DNA from 2 places in the Streptomyces sp. NPDC043908 genome. Region 2 is predicted to be linked to the other one. Evidence: riboswitches for the same ligand, from Rfam matches in the RefSeq annotation. Region 2 holds a riboswitch; the other holds the start of a gene.
The links. A riboswitch is a leader RNA that binds a small molecule or an ion and turns the genes downstream of it on or off. The one in region 2 is predicted to bind glycine.
Positions count from the first base shown of each region.

Region 1: linked by a shared signal. The riboswitch ahead of gcvT (glycine cleavage system aminomethyltransferase GcvT) and the one ahead of gcvP (aminomethyl-transferring glycine dehydrogenase) in region 2 are both predicted to bind glycine.

Region 1 is NZ_JBWKEI010000002.1:218,367-226,144, reverse strand. It holds gene AC069K_RS05345 (HIT family protein) at 1-50, opposite strand, end outside; gene AC069K_RS05340 (L-serine ammonia-lyase) at 362-1,732, opposite strand; gene glyA (serine hydroxymethyltransferase) at 1,894-3,156, opposite strand; gene gcvH (glycine cleavage system protein GcvH) at 3,182-3,559, opposite strand; gene gcvT (glycine cleavage system aminomethyltransferase GcvT) at 3,629-4,741, opposite strand; glycine riboswitch at 4,885-5,007, opposite strand; gene AC069K_RS05320 (AAA family ATPase) at 5,135-5,797, shown strand; gene AC069K_RS05315 (enhanced serine sensitivity protein SseB) at 5,874-6,641, shown strand; gene AC069K_RS05310 (enhanced serine sensitivity protein SseB C-terminal domain-containing protein) at 6,766-7,563, shown strand.
Region 2 is NZ_JBWKEI010000002.1:823,286-831,063, forward strand. It holds gene AC069K_RS07965 (DUF5999 family protein) at 70-276, shown strand; gene gcvP (aminomethyl-transferring glycine dehydrogenase) at 403-3,288, opposite strand; glycine riboswitch at 3,349-3,483, opposite strand; glycine riboswitch at 3,484-3,581, opposite strand; gene AC069K_RS07975 (PRC-barrel domain-containing protein) at 3,693-4,079, shown strand; gene AC069K_RS07980 (DNA polymerase IV) at 3,986-5,539, opposite strand; gene AC069K_RS07985 (MerR family transcriptional regulator) at 5,596-6,144, opposite strand; gene AC069K_RS07990 (bifunctional nuclease family protein) at 6,414-6,887, opposite strand; gene ftsR (transcriptional regulator FtsR) at 6,941-7,684, opposite strand; gene AC069K_RS08000 (FHA domain-containing protein) at 7,745-7,778, opposite strand, start outside.

The DNA.
Region 1 (7,778 bases), 600 kb from region 2:
GCGAGTTCCTCACAGAGATCGGATCCGGCGCACTCGATCCCGCGCGGCATGTTCCACTCCTCGGCTTGTGGAGCAGGCGAGTCCTCGGATGAAGGCCGAAAAGACGGCGATAACGTACTGTAGTCGCCCGTAACGTGCAAGCGGAGTACGGTAATTGGCCAAACTGCACCGGCGGGTTCCGATCCATGGGTGATCGGCCATTCCGGACAGCCGGCCGGGGTTCGCCCTTTCGTTCGGGAAGCGGAATCCGTCTTCCTTCTTTCATGGCGAAAGGCGGCGGCGAGGAGACCACGAAGGTCCTCGCCACCGCCTTGCCGGACAGCCGGGGGCCGTCAGGAGACGTCGGGGGTGCTCGTCGCCGTCAGCACTCGATGATGTTGACGGCCAGACCGCCGCGCGCGGTCTCCTTGTACTTCACCGACATGTCCGCGCCCGTCTCCTTCATGGTCTTGATGACCTTGTCCAGGGAGACCTTGTGGCTGCCGTCGCCGCGCATCGCCATCTTCGCCGCCGTCACGGCCTTCACGGCCGCCATGCCGTTGCGCTCGATGCACGGGATCTGGACCAGACCGCCCACCGGGTCGCAGGTCAGGCCCAGGTTGTGCTCCATGCCGATCTCCGCGGCGTTCTCCACCTGCTCGGGGGTGCCGCCGAGGACCTCGGCCAGGGCGCCCGCGGCCATCGAGCAGGCCGAGCCGACCTCGCCCTGGCAGCCGACCTCGGCGCCGGAGATCGAGGCGTTCTCCTTGAAGAGCATGCCGATCGCGCCGGCGGCCAGCAGGAAGCGGACCACGCCCTCGTCGTCCGCGCCGGGCACGAAGTTCATGTAGTAGTGCAGTACGGCCGGGATGATGCCCGCGGCGCCGTTGGTGGGGGCGGTGACCACCCGGCCGCCCGCCGCGTTCTCCTCGTTGACCGCCATCGCGTACAGCGTCGCCCACTCCATCGCGTGCGCGTCCGGGTTGCCCTCGGCGCGCAGCTGGCGGGCGGTGGTGGCGGCGCGGCGGCGGACCTTGAGGCCGCCCGGCAGGATGCCCTCGCGGGACATGCCGCGCGAGACGCACGCCTGCATCACGCGCCAGATCTCCAGGAGCCCGGCGCGGATCTCGTCCTCGGTGCGCCAGGCCTTCTCGTTCTCCAGCATCATGGCGGAGATCGACAGGCCCGTCTCGCCCGCGAGGCGCAGCAGCTCGTCGCCGGTGCGGAAGGGGTACTTCAGGACGGTGTCATCGGGGACGATCGGGTTCTCGCCGGCGACGGCATCCTCGTCGACGACGAACCCGCCGCCGACCGAGTAGTACGTCTTCTCCAGGAGCAGGGCGCCCTCGCCGTCGTAGGCGAAGACCGTCATGCCGTTGGCGTGGTACGGCAGCGCCTTGCGGCGGTGCAGGATCAGGTCCTCGTCGAAGGCGAAGGGGATCTCGTGGGCGCCGAGCAGGTTGATCCGCCCGCTGGACTTGATCCGCTCCACCTCGTCGTCGGCGCGCTCCACGTCGACCGTGCGCGGCGAGTTGCCCTCCAGGCCCAGCAGGACCGCCTTGGGGGTGCCGTGGCCGTGGCCGGTGGCGCCCAGCGAGCCGTACAGCTCGGCCCGTATCGAGGCGGTGTGGGCCAGCAGGCCCTCGTTCTTCAGACGGCGCGCGAACATGCGGGCCGCGCGCATCGGGCCGACCGTGTGGGAGCTGGACGGGCCGATGCCGATCGAGAACAGGTCGAAGACCGAGATGGCCACGGAAAAACTCCTTGGTGAGGTAGACGCCGTTGTCTGCCGGGTGGTGCAGAGCGAGCAGGTGGAACGGGCGGTGCAAGGGTTCGGGGCACCGCACTCACTGTCCAGTGTGCGTCCAGTGTGCGCGATGCCCCGAAGGTTCGTACGAACAAAAGGGTACGAAATTACTTCAGGCCGGGGTACAGGGGGTGCTTGGCGGCCAGGGCGGAGACCCGGGCTGCCAGCGCGTCCTTGTCGAAGTCCGGCTTGAGGGTCTCGGCGATGATGTCGGCGACCTCACGGAAGTCGTCCGCGCCGAAGCCGCGGGTGGCCAGCGCCGGCGTGCCGATCCGCAGGCCCGAGGTGACCATCGGGGGGCGCGGGTCGTTCGGGACGGCGTTGCGGTTGACCGTGATGCCGACCTCGTGGAGGCGGTCCTCGGCCTGCTGGCCGTCGAGCTCGGAGTTGCGCAGGTCCACCAGGACCAGGTGCACGTCCGTGCCGCCGGACAGGACCGAGACGCCGTGCGCGGTGACGTCGTCCTGGACCAGGCGCTCGGCCAGGATGCGGGCGCCGTCCAGGGTGCGCTGCTGGCGCTCCTTGAACTCCTCGGAGGCCGCGACCTTGAAGGACACCGCCTTGGCCGCGATCACGTGCTCCAGGGGACCGCCCTGGAAGCCCGGGAAGACCGCGGAGTTCAGCTTCTTCGCGAAGTCCTTGTTCCGGGCCAGGATGATGCCGCCGCGCGGGCCGCCGAGCGTCTTGTGCGTGGTGGAGGTGACCACGTCCGCGAACGGCACCGGGTTCGGGTGCAGCCCGGCCGCGACCAGGCCCGCGAAGTGCGCCATGTCGACCCACAGCAGGGCCTCGACCTCGTCCGCGATGCGGCGGAACTCGGCGAAGTCCAGCCGGCGCGGGTACGCCGACCAGCCCGCGATGATCACCTTGGGGCGGTGCTCCTTGGCCAGGCGCTCGACCTCGGCCATGTCGACCAGACCGGCCTCGTCGACGTGGTACGGGACCACGTTGAACTGCTTGCCGGAGAAGTTCAGGCGCATGCCGTGGGTGAGGTGGCCGCCGTGCGCCAGGTCCAGGCCGAGGATCGTGTCGCCGGGCTGGGCGATCGCGAAGAGGGCGGCCTGGTTGGCGGAGGCGCCGGAGTGCGGCTGGACGTTGGCGTACTCCGCGCCGAACAGGTCCTTGACCCGGTCGATCGCGATCTGCTCGGTCACGTCCACGTGCTCGCAGCCGCCGTAGTAGCGGCGTCCGGGGTAGCCCTCGGCGTACTTGTTGGTGAGGACCGTGCCCTGGGCCTCCATGACCGCGACCGGAGCGAAGTTCTCCGAGGCGATCATCTCCAGGGTGGACTGCTGGCGGTTCAGCTCGGCGTCGACGGCCGCGGCGACGTCCGGGTCGAGCTCGTGAAGAGGGGTGTTCAGAAGCGACATCGGAAGATCAGTCCTTACGCCGTGGTCAGCTGCCTGCGAACGCGGTGTACTCGTCGGCGGAGAGCAGGTCGCCCGGCTCCTCGGCGACGCGCACCTTGAACAGCCAGCCGCCCTCGAAGGGGGCGGAGTTCACCAGGGACGGGTCGTCCACCACGTCCTGGTTGGCCTCGACGACCTCGCCCGAGACCGGCGAGTACAGGTCGCTGACCGACTTGGTCGACTCCAGCTCGCCGCAGGTCTCGCCCGCGGTCACCGTGTCACCGACCGCCGGGAGCTGGACGAACACCACGTCACCGAGCGCGTTGGCCGCGTGCTCCGTGATGCCGACCGTCGAGACGCCGCCCTCGGCGTCCGACAGCCACTCGTGCTCCTTGCTGTAGCGCAGCTGCTGGGGGTTGCTCATGACCAGAATTCTCCTGTACGAGGGGGAGTGGTGGTGAACGGAAAAGTCATGCGGTGCGTGTGCGAGGGGTCACTTCTGGCGCTTGTAGAACGGCAGCGCCACGACCTCGTACGGCTCATGCGTACCGCGAATGTCCACGCCGACGCCGGAGGTGCCCGGTGCGGCGTGCTCGGCGTCCACGTACGCCATGGCGATCGGCTTGCCCAGGGTGGGCGACGGGGCGCCCGAGGTCACCTCGCCGACGACCTCGCCGTTCGCCACCACGGAGAACCCGGCGCGGGGCACCCGGCGGCCCTCGGCGATCAGGCCGACCAGCTTGCGCGGCGCCTTGGCGGCGGCGCGCTCGGCGGCGGCCTCCAGGGCCGCGCGCCCCACGAAGTCGCCCTCCTTCTCGAACTTCACGACCCGGCCGAGCCCCGCGTCGAACGGGGTCAGCGCGGTGGTCAGCTCGTGCCCGTACAGCGGCATGCCCGCCTCCAGGCGCAGCGTGTCGCGGCAGGACAGACCGCACGGCACCAGGCCCGCGTCCTTGCCCGCCTCGGTGAGCGCCTGCCACAGCTTCTCGGCGTCGGCCGGGGCCACGAAGAGCTCGAAGCCGTCCTCGCCGGTGTAGCCCGTACGGGCGATCAGCGCCGGGACGCCGGCCACGGTGCCGGGCAGGCCCGCGTAGTACTTGAGGCCGTCCAGGTCGGCGTCGGTGAGCGACTGCACGATGCCGGGGGACTCGGGGCCCTGGACGGCGAGCAGCGCGTAGGCGTCGCGGTCGTCGCGGACCTCGGCGTCGAAGCCGGCCGCGCGCTCGGTGACCGCGTCCAGGACGACCTGGGCGTTGCCGGCGTTGGCGACGACCATGTACTCGCTCTCGCCGAGGCGGTAGACGATCAGGTCGTCGACGATGCCGCCGTCCTCCTGGCAGATCATCGTGTAGCGGGCGCGGCCCACGCCGATGGTGGCGATGTTGCCGACGAGCGCGTAGTCCAGGGCCTTGACGGCCTCCGGGCCGGTGACGGTGATCTCACCCATGTGGGAGAGGTCGAAGAGACCGGCCCTGGTGCGGACGGCGTTGTGCTCGTCGCGCTCGCTGCCGTAGCGCAGCGGCATGTCCCAGCCGGCGAAGTCGGTCATGGTCGCGCCCAGCGAACGGTGCGTCGCGTCGAGGGCGGTGAGACGGGGGTTGCTCATGAGGGTGTGGCTCCCAGGGCATGACGGCGAGGACGATCCTCCCCATCTGTCATCGGAACCTGAGAGGTTCGCCGGGAGACCCGGCTTGCACCTTGGGTGGAGCCACGCCGTCCGGGAACGCGCGACCCGCTTTTCAGATCTGCCTCATCCACGCGGTACGGGGCCTGAGAGATTCAAGGGAGGGACTTGCTCCTTCGGCGCCCCGCGATCCACCCGGCCTTCTGGGGCCTTGGGGGAACTGCCGGGGACTCTCCCGCGTGGATTCAAGCGGCCGGTATGCAGTTGGCGGGCACATCATTGCACGGCTGCGCGGAACGGCACATCACTCAGCTCTTATTACCATCTCTTTACGCACATTGGGGAAGGGTCGCACGACCCGGCAGGGGAGGACCGATGACGGTGCACAGGCACACGGCGGCGAAGGCCGGTCCGGCGGTGCCCGCGCAGCGCGCCACGGCGCCCGGTGCGGCGCGAGCGGTGCGGGACCTGCGCGGAAGCACCGGAGGGACCCCGCGCACGCTCCGGTTCGCGGCGGGCGACGTGGTGGTGGTCTCCGGACTGCCCGGCAGCGGCAAGACGACCCTGCTGCGGCAGGCGGCGCCCGGCCTCGGCATCGACTCGCAGGACACCCGCAAGGCCTGGGAGGCCCGGCTGCCCGGGGTGCCGTACGCGCTGTACCGCCCGGTGGCCCGCGTCGCCCACTTCCTGCGGATGCACCGGGCGCTGCGGGCGGGCGGGGGCCTGGTCGTGCACGACTGCGGCACCCACGCCTGGGTGCGCTGGTCGCTGGCGCGGCGGGCGGCCCGGCGCGGGCGCTCCCTGCATCTGGTGCTGCTCGACGTCCCGCCCGAGGTGGCGCTCGCGGGGCAGACGGCACGCGGCCGCAAGGTCTCGGCGTACGCCTTCGCCCGCCACTCCCGGGCGGTGCCGCGCCTGATAGCGGCGGTCGCGGCGGGCAGCCTCCCCCGGGGGGTCGCCTCGGCGGTCCTGCTGGACCGGGAGGCGGCGCGGACGGTGGAGCGCATCGCCTTCGGGGAGCCGTCCGGCCGGGGCTAGAGTTTCCGCGGGACCGCGCGAGCGGCCCCGTACGGCCCGCGGTGACCCGCACCGACCCGCAGACGAAGGACGGCGTATGAACTTCCCGCACCCGCTCCCGCAGGGCGGCGGCGGCTGGCCGGGCAACGAGCTGGAGGAGGCGCTGGCCGCGGCCCTGGGCAACCCCACGGCCGGCCCCCGCCTGATAGAAGTCATGGGCCGCAACCCCGTCTGGGTGCCGCTGCCCAACGGCGGCGGCCAGGACAGCCGGGACCTCGATCTGCCCACCATGGAGATCGACGGCGCGCCGTACGTCCCGGTCTACAGCTCCGAGCAGCAGTTCCTCCAGTGCGTCGGCCCGCACATGTCGTTCGCGATCGCGCCGGCCGTCGAGTTCGCCCGCGGGCTGCCGCCCCAGCTGGGCATCGCGCTCAACCCGGAGGGCGCGGTGGGCGTACCGCTGCCGCCGCCCGCCGTGGCCGAGCTGTGCCGGACCGGGCGCACCGCCCTGGACGGCCCCGCCTCCGGCGCCCGGGTGCGGCTCTTCGAGCCCGACTGGCAGGAGGACCCGGTGGACTTCCTGGCCGCCGCCTCCGCCGAGTTCGAGGCCATCGGCGTGGTGCGCACCGCCCGCCGCGCGCTCGCCTCCATCGAGGGGGACGAGCCGGCGCTCTTCATCGGCGTGGAGTTCTCCACCTGGGACGGGGCCGGGCGCAACGCCCCCATGGAGGCGCTCGGCCGGGCGATGGGCCGCGTCCCGGTCGGCTGGCCGGTGAACCTGGTGCTGCTGGACGTCGCCCAGGACCCGGTGGGGGACTGGATGCGGGAGCGGGTGCGCCCCTTCTACACGCGGTCCGCCGTCTAGTCCGCCCACGCGCGGGCCGCTCCGCCGCCCTCCCGCATAAGCTGGTTCCATAATCCGTAGACCCCCCACGGCCGCCCGCCTGTGCACCGGCGCCGCGGGGGACCGAAGAGGGGCGGGACCCAGGGTGAGTGCGTCAGGCACCGCGGCGGCCGGGCAGGTCGAGCACATGCTGCGCCAGGTGGCCCCCGGACGCTACGACGCGTACGAGGCGCTGCTGCACGCCCTCGCCGACCCCTCCTCCGGCCGGCTGTGGATGCTGCTGTGGCACGGCGGCCCCGGCGCCCCCGACGCGCAGTACGGGAACATGGAGGTCGACGGGGTGGCGTACGCACCCTGTGTGACCTCCGCCCAGGAGCTCTCTGCCAGTGGCTGGAACCGGGCCCACGAGGTGGTCACCGGCCGTGACATCGCCCGCGCCCTCTACCCCGACCGGTACGGGATCTGGCTCAACCCGCACGCCCCGGGCGGCGGGGTCGGCATCCCGTGGCCGGATCTGCGCCGGATCGCCACGGGCCTGGACCGGATGCCCGCGGGCCCGCTGCGGATCACCGAACCGGCCGTGGAGATCCCGCAGTTCTACGCCCTGCTCACCCAGCACGCGCACCGCACCCCGGCCGTGCGGGCGCTGCGCCGCGCCTGGGTGCAGCCCGCGCTCGGCACCCCGTACCTCGCGATCGGCCTCGACCTCTACGACACCGGGCCGCGGTCGGTCGACGCGGTGCGCGCGATGATGCAGCAGTCCGTCGCCGCCGTCCCCGACGGGCTGCCGGTCTCCACGGTCGCCCTCTCCGACGAGTACGACCCGGTCGGGATGTGGCTGCGCGCCAAGGGCCGGCCCTTCTACGACCGCGAGGCGCACGCCGCCCCGGCGGCCCCGGCGGGCGGGTACGGCTATCCGCCGGCCGCCCCGCGCGCCTACTGACGGCCCCCGCACGTCGTACAAACCGCATACGCCCCACACGTACCCAACAGTCGCCCCTGCCCCGGTTGCGCCTGGCTGGTCCACCCAATTGGCCACCTCATCAGGGCAGTTGGGCGACATGACCGATCTGGTCGGTTAGTGCCTGACTGGTCCGCTCAGACGATCACGACGTCCGCATAACGGAAGTCATCTGACCGCATCACGTTTAGGCAACC
Region 2 (7,778 bases):
GGGGCGGCCATGACCACCGCATCGAGCCGCAGGACATTCACTACTACGACGCAGCGAGAGAACGCATCCATGTGCCAGCACCAGCCAGCCTGCCCGACAGCCGACTCCGCCGACCGGGAGGCCGCGCAGCTCGTGGCGCACCACCCGGAGCAGGGCTGGAGCCTGCTGTGCAACGGCGTCCTGATCTTCGAGGACACCGGTGAGCTGCTGCCGGACGGGCGGATCATCGCCCCGCACCGGGCGCTGAACGCGGGCCAGGTGGCGAAGGCCGCCTAGCGCGGCCCGGCGGGCACAACGCCGCGACGCGCCGCACGGGAGAACAGCACCGCACAAGAAGGGGCCGGCCCGGGGAGGAGATCCCCGTACCGGCCCCGACGTATGTCAGCCGTAGACGGCCCTACTTCAGTGGTCGTACTCGTCCAGCGGAGGGCAGGAGCAGACCAGGTTGCGGTCGCCGAAGGCGCCGTCGATGCGGCGCACCGGCGGCCAGTACTTGTCGGCCTTCGAGACGCCGGCCGGGAAGACCGCCTCCTCGCGGCTGTACGCGTGGTTCCACTCGCCGCCGAGCGCCGCCGCCGTGTGCGGGGCGTTGGCCAGCGGGTTGTCGTCGGCGGGCCACTCGCCCGAGGCGACCTTCTCGATCTCGCCACGGATCGCGATCATCGTCTCGCAGAACCGGTCGAGTTCGATCAGGTCCTCGGACTCGGTCGGCTCGATCATCAGCGTGCCGGCCACCGGGAACGACATGGTCGGCGCGTGGAAGCCGTAGTCGATCAGACGCTTGGCGATGTCGTCGACGCTGACGCCGGTCGCCTTCGACAGCGGCCGCAGGTCGACGATGCACTCGTGCGCCACCAGGCCGTTGGGGCCGGTGTAGAGCACCGGGTAGTGCGGCTCCAGGCGCTTGGCGATGTAGTTGGCCGCGAGGACCGCGACCTGGGTGGCGCGCTTGAGGCCCTCGGCGCCCATCAGCCGGACGTACGCCCACGAGATCGGCAGGATGCCGGCCGAGCCCCACGGGGCGGCCGAGATCGGGCCGACGCCCGTCTCCGGTCCCGCGGTCGGCTGGAGCGGGTGGTTCGGCAGGTACGGCGCGAGGTGCGCGCGCACACCGACCGGGCCCACGCCCGGGCCGCCGCCGCCGTGCGGGATGCAGAACGTCTTGTGCAGGTTCAGGTGCGAGACGTCGCCGCCGAACTTGCCCGGCTTGGCGAGACCCACCAGCGCGTTGAGGTTGGCGCCGTCCACGTAGACCTGGCCGCCCGCGTCGTGCACCTCGCCGCAGATGTCGGCGACGTGCTCCTCGAACACCCCGTGCGTGGACGGGTAGGTGATCATCAGCACCGACAACTCGTCGCGGTACTGCTCGATCTTGGCGCGCAGGTCCGCGATGTCGACCTCGCCGTCGTCGGCGGTCTTCACCACGACGACCTTCATCCCGGCCATCACGGCGCTGGCCGCGTTGGTGCCGTGGGCGGAGGAGGGGATCAGGCAGACCGTGCGCTGCTCGTCGCCGTTGGCGCGGTGGTAGGCGCGGACCGCGAGCAGACCCGCGAGCTCGCCCTGCGAACCGGCGTTGGGCTGGATGGACACCGCGTCGTATCCGGTGACCTCGGCGAGGCGCTCCTCCAGCTCGTGGATGAGCGTGAGGTAGCCCCCGGCCTGCTCGACCGGCGCGAAGGGGTGGATCTGACCGAACTCGGGCCAAGTGACCGGCTCCATCTCGGTGGTCGCGTTCAGCTTCATGGTGCAGGAGCCGAGCGGGATCATGCCGCGGTCCAGCGCGTAGTCGCGGTCGGCGAGCTTGCGCAGGTAGCGCAGCATCGCGGTCTCGGAGCGGTGCTGGTGGAAGACCGGGTGGGTGAGGAACTCGTCGGTGCGCAGCAGCGCGCCCGGCAGCGTGTCGGCGGCCGAGGCGTCCAGCGCCTCGATGTCGCCTTCGGCGCCGAAGGCGGCCCAGACCGCGGCGACGCGGTCGCGGTCGGTGGTCTCGTCGCAGGCGATCGAGACGGTGTCGGCGTCGACCAGGTGCAGGTTGACCCCGCCGTCACGGGCGGCGGCGACGGCCTCGGCGGCCTTGCCGGGGACCCGGACGGTCAGCGTGTCGAAGTACGAGCCGTGCACGACCTCCACACCGGCGGCGCGCAGGCCCTCGGCGAGGATCACCGCGTACCGGTGGGTGCGCCGGGCGATCTGCCGCAGGCCGTCCGGGCCGTGGTAGACCGCGTACATGCCGGCCATGACGGCGAGCAGGACCTGCGCGGTACAGATGTTGCTGGTGGCCTTCTCGCGGCGGATGTGCTGCTCACGGGTCTGGAGCGCCAGGCGGTACGCCTTGTTGCCGTCCGCGTCGACGGAGACGCCGACCAGGCGGCCGGGCAGGCTGCGGGCGAACTTCTCCTGGACCGCCATGTAGCCGGCGTGCGGGCCGCCGAAGCCCATGGGGACGCCGAAGCGCTGGGTGGTGCCGACGGCGATGTCCGCGCCGAGCTCGCCGGGCGAGGTCAGCAGGGTCAGGGCGAGCAGGTCGGCGGCGACGGTGACGATCGCGCCCAGCTCGTGGGCCTCGTCGATGACCGGCTTGAGGTCGCGGACCTCGCCGGAGGCGCCCGGGTACTGGAGCAGCACGCCGAAGACACCACGCTCGGCCACCTCGGCCGGGATGCCGCGGCTGAGGTCGGCGACGACGACCTCGACACCCGTCGGCTCGGCGCGCGTCTCTATGACGGCCACCGTCTGCGGGAGGGTGTCGGCGTCGACGAGGAAGACCCCGCCCTTGACCTTGCCGACGCGGCGGGAGAGCGCGAGCGCCTCGGCGGCCGCGGTGCCCTCGTCGAGCAGCGAGGCGCCGGAGGTCGGCAGCCCGGTGAGGTCGGCGACGACGGTCTGGAAGTTGAGCAGCGCCTCCAGGCGGCCCTGCGAGATCTCCGGCTGGTACGGCGTGTACGCCGTGTACCAGGCGGGGTTCTCCATGACGTTGCGCAGGATCACCGGCGGGGTGAACGTGCCGTAGTAGCCCAGGCCGATCATCGGGGCCAGGACCTGGTTGCGGTCCGCGAGGGAGCGCAGCTCGGCCAGGACCTCGGCCTCGGTGCGGGCGCCGGGCAGACCCAGCGCCTCGGCGCTCTTGATCACGTCCGGCACCGCCGCGGCGGTCAGCTCGTCGAGCGAGCCGTAGCCGACCTGCGCGAGCATCTTCGCCTGGGCCTCGGCGTCGGGCCCGATGTGACGCTGCTCGAAGGGGATGCCACGCTCGAGCTCGGTGAGCGGCATGCGGTTGGCGGTCATTACGGAGGCCTCCTGGTCTGCACGACCTGCGAGGGGCACCACGGCGCGGGTGCCCGGACGGCCTCCCCCTCTGTCATCTCAACCTGAGAGCTTCACCGGGGCGCGTGGGGGCGTCCCGGCTTTCACCGTCGGTGAGGAAGGGGTGCGCGCACAGGCCTGAGCCCGCACGTCCCCCGTCCTGCTTTCCAGAGTGACCTCGTCCGCGCGGTACGTGGGCCTGAGAGATTCCGGGGAGGATTTGCTCCTTCGGCGCCTCCGGACATCTTTCCGGAGGACTCTCCCGCACGGGGTCAGCAGCCATCGCCAGCCTACCAGCGCGGCCCGGCCCTGATCCTTCGAGTGGCCGACGCCCCCGTTGTGCACTTTCGTAGTGTTACGAGCAGTTGCGACCTGTTGGAGGGACCGTGCAGACCGATATCGATCCGCGCAGCCTGATCGGCCGCAAGGCGTTCGACCGTAACGGCAACAAGATCGGCACGGTGGACGAGGTGTACCTCGACGACGCCACCGGAGTCCCCGAGTGGGCCGCCGTACGCACCGGGCTGTTCAGCCGGGACGCCTTCGTCCCCCTGGAACCCAGCGCCCTCGTCGACGAGGCGCTGCACATCCCCTACGACCGGGCGCTGATCAAGGACGCTCCCGACTTCGGCGTCGGCCGCCACCTCTCCCCCGAACAGGAGCTCCAGCTCTACCACCACTACGGTCTCGACATCGCCGCCCCCGATCCGCTGCCCGGCGCCGACCGCGACCGGGACTTCGGACGGCTCGCGGGTGAGGAGGACGACGCCTGACCCTCCGCGCCGCCCTGCTCCCCCGGTCCGCCGTCACCCGTCTGCTCCCGCCCGGCCCCTTCACCCGTCTGCCCGGTCGCCGCTTCCCCTGCCACGTCCACCAGCCGCAGCGGCTCGGACGGCTCCAGGTCGGGGTCGTCCACCCGGAACGTCCGCACCCGCCCGACGGCGGAGGTGGGCGTCTCGAACCGGACGGTGACCCGGCCCACCCCGCTGCCCTGCACCCAGCCGGGGCCGAACGCGCGGTGGTGCACGTCGTGCCCGGCCAGCCAGCGCCGCTCGGCCGGGTCCACCGCCTCCGGCTGTTCGGGGGCGGCCGCCTCCGCCCCGGTCCCGGCCTCGACGGGCGCCTGCTCCGCCGTGCCCTGATCACCCGCCGACCGCTCGCCCGCCGCCTGGGCGAAGAGGTCCTCCTGGGTGAAGTCGGCGAGGCCGCTGACCCCGACCCCCAGCAGACGCACGCCGCCGGTGGTGTCCACGGAGTCGAGCAGCCGGCCGGCCGCCTCGCGCACCACCGCGGGATCGTCCGTGGGCCCGCGGAGCGTCTCGGACCGGGTCAGCGTGGAGAAGTCGTATCGGCGGACCTTCAGGACGATCGTGCGGCCGGAGTGCCCGGAGGCCCGCAGGCGCTGCACACAGCGGTCGGCGAGCCGTCCCACCTCGGTCATCACCCGCACCCGGTCGTGCAGGTCCACGTCGAAGGTGTCCTCGACCGACACCGACTTGGTGTCCCGCTCGGCCACCACCGGCCGGTCGTCGAGGCCGAGCGCCATCCGGTGCAGTGAGGCGCCGTGCGCCTTGCCCAGCAGCCGTACGAGCTCGTCCTCGCCCGCCTCGGCCAGATCCGCGACCGTGGTCATCCCCGCCCTGCGCAGGTGCTCGCCCGTCGCGGGCCCCACGCCCGGCAGCGTCCTGACCGGCATCGGGGCGAGCAGTTCCCGCTCGGTGCCGGGCTCGATGAGCATCAGCCCGTCCGGCTTCGCCTCCTCCGAGGCGATCTTCGCGAGCATCTTGGACCCCGCGAGGCCCACCGATCCCGTCAGCCCCGTCACCGCCCGGATGTCCGCGCGCAGCCGCTGACCGGCCTCACGGGCCGACTGGGCGTCCCACGCGACTCCCCCGGCCTCCAGGTCCACGAAGGCCTCGTCGAGGCTCAGCGGCTCCACCAGGGGCGACAGCCGCCCCAGCAGCTCCATCACCTGCTCGCTGATCGAGCGGTAGAACGTGAAGCGCGGGACGAGGTAGGCGCCGTTCGGACAGAGCCGTCTGGCCTGCGCCATCGGCATCGCGGAGCGCGCGCCGAAGCGCCGTGCCTCGTACGACGCGGTGGCCACCACACCGCGCGGTCCGAGGCCGCCCACGATCACGGGCTTTCCGCGCAGGCTGGGCTTCGACGCCTGCTCTGCGGCGGCGAAGAAGGCATCCATGTCCAGATGCAGGATGGTCGGCGCGGCTCTCACACCACCGATGCTGCCTCACACCACTGACAATCGGCCCCCTGCGGCCCGGCGGCCCCTCAGACCGCGCGGTTGCGGCGCCGGGCCAGCTCGTCGGCCGGGTTGTTCCCGACCAGCGTCTCGCCGGTGTCGACCCGCTCGCCGTGCAGCTGGGACAGCGCCGTCTCCACATCGCGCCACACCACGCCGACGGCGATGCCGAAGACCCCCTGGCCGCCCTGGAGCAGGGTGACGACCTCGTCGGGCGAGGAGCACTCGTACACCGTCGCCCCGTCGCTCATCAGCGTCATCCGCTCCAGATCACGGAAGCCGCGCTCCCGCAGGTGCTGCACGGCGGTGCGGATGTTCTGGAGGGCGACCCCGGTGTCCAGGAAACGCTTGACGATCTTGAGGACCACGACGTCCTTGAAGCTGTACAGCCGCTGGGTCCCCGATCCGTACGCCGGACGCACACTGGGCTCGACCAGGCCGGTCCGCGCCCAGTAGTCGAGCTGCCGGTAGGTGATCCCCGCCGCCGCGCACGCCGTCGGCCCCCGGTATCCGACGGTGTCGGTGCCGGTGTCGGCCGTGCTGTCGTGAAGGGGGTGGCCACCGCTCGTACCCGGCAGAGGACTCGGAGGCGGGTACGGCCCGCTCCCCCCCGGACATCCGGGGGCCTCCCCTGCCGTACTGTCGCCGCCGCTGCTTCTCACGCCGACCCTCCGTCCTAGAACTGCCCTCACGACGGTAGGCAGTCACTCGGGGTGCGTCAACGATCGCCACACTCGGCACGCCGAGTGATAATCACCCTGAGAGTGGTTTCGCGTACCCCTCTTCCGGGAAAGGCTACTCGAATGCCCCGGAGCCGCCGGGTTTCACGGGGCTCCGGGCGCGCGGCTCACTGGCTGTTGGTGCCGAAGTCCTCGGGCGAGATCTGGTCGAGGAACTCGCGGAACTTCTCCACCTCGTCCTCCTGCTCGTCCGGGATGGCGATCCCCGCGTCGTCGAGCACCCCGTCACTGCCGTAGATCGGCGTTCCGGTGCGCAGGGCGAGCGCTATGGCGTCCGATGGTCGCGCGCTCACCTCGACCCCGCTGGCGAAGACCAGCTCCGCGTAGAAGACACCTTCGCGCAGGTCCGTGATGCGGACCTCGGTGAGCTCCTGGCCCACGGCCTCCAGCACGTCCTTGAAAAGGTCGTGCGTCAGCGGCCGCGCCGGAGCCATCCCCTGCTGGGCGAAGGCGATCGCGGTCGCCTCCCCTGGACCGATCCAGATCGGGAGGTACCGATCGCCTCCCACTTCACGCAGGAGCACGATCGGTTGGTTGGAGGGCATTTCCACCCGGACACCCACGACGTCGAGCTCGTTCACACAGCAACCCTAGGACGTGCCCGGCAGGTTTGGGTAGTCGGGGACCCCCGGGGTCAGTGCAGCCGGACCCCGAGAGCGGTCTGGACCATGGCCGCGTGGAGCCGCACGGTGAGCGCCGCGAGCTCCCTGACCGTGGCCTCCGCATGCGCCCTGGTCTGCGGGTTGCGGTGCAGACGCAGGGGTGCGACCACTTGTTCGACCAGCCCGGCCTCGCGGTCGGCGGCCGCCTTCATGGCGCGAAGATGACGCGGTTCGAGACCGAATCGGCCCAGGTCCGCCACCAGGCGGGCCACGTTCACCGACTCCGCGTCGTAGCCGCCCTCGGGACCGGCCGAGATCAGCCCGTAGGACTCCCACTCGGTCAGCTCCGCCTCGGTGACCTCAGCGGCCACCAGAAGCTCCGTACGCCCCACACGGGACGCCGTGGGGCGCTCCGGGTCGCCCTCGCCCCCGCCGTCCGCCAGATCGCGCGCTCCGCCCGCGGCGGGCAGCACGGGCTGCTCACCGCGGCTCAGCGCGTCCAGATGCTCGCGGATGACCTTCAGCGGCAGATAGTGGTCCCGCTGCATCCGCAGGACCTGGGCGAGCCGCTCCACGTCCTCGGGGCTGAACTTGCGGTACCCCGACGGCGTGCGCCGGGGCTCCACGAGACCCTCGGACTCCAGGAAGCGGATTTTGGAGATGGTGACTTCGGGGAACTCCTCGCGCAGCTGGTTCAGCACCGTCCCGATGCTCATCAGCCGGTCGCCCGCGGTGGCGGTGCCGTTCCCGGCACCGCCCGTCGGTGTGTGCAGCATGGGCCTTCCCTGGTGGGTCTTCCCCCTTGCGGGTCCCCCCGGACGGAGTCTGGGAGAGGGTCAGACGCCGTGCTGGCTCGCGTAGAACACCAGC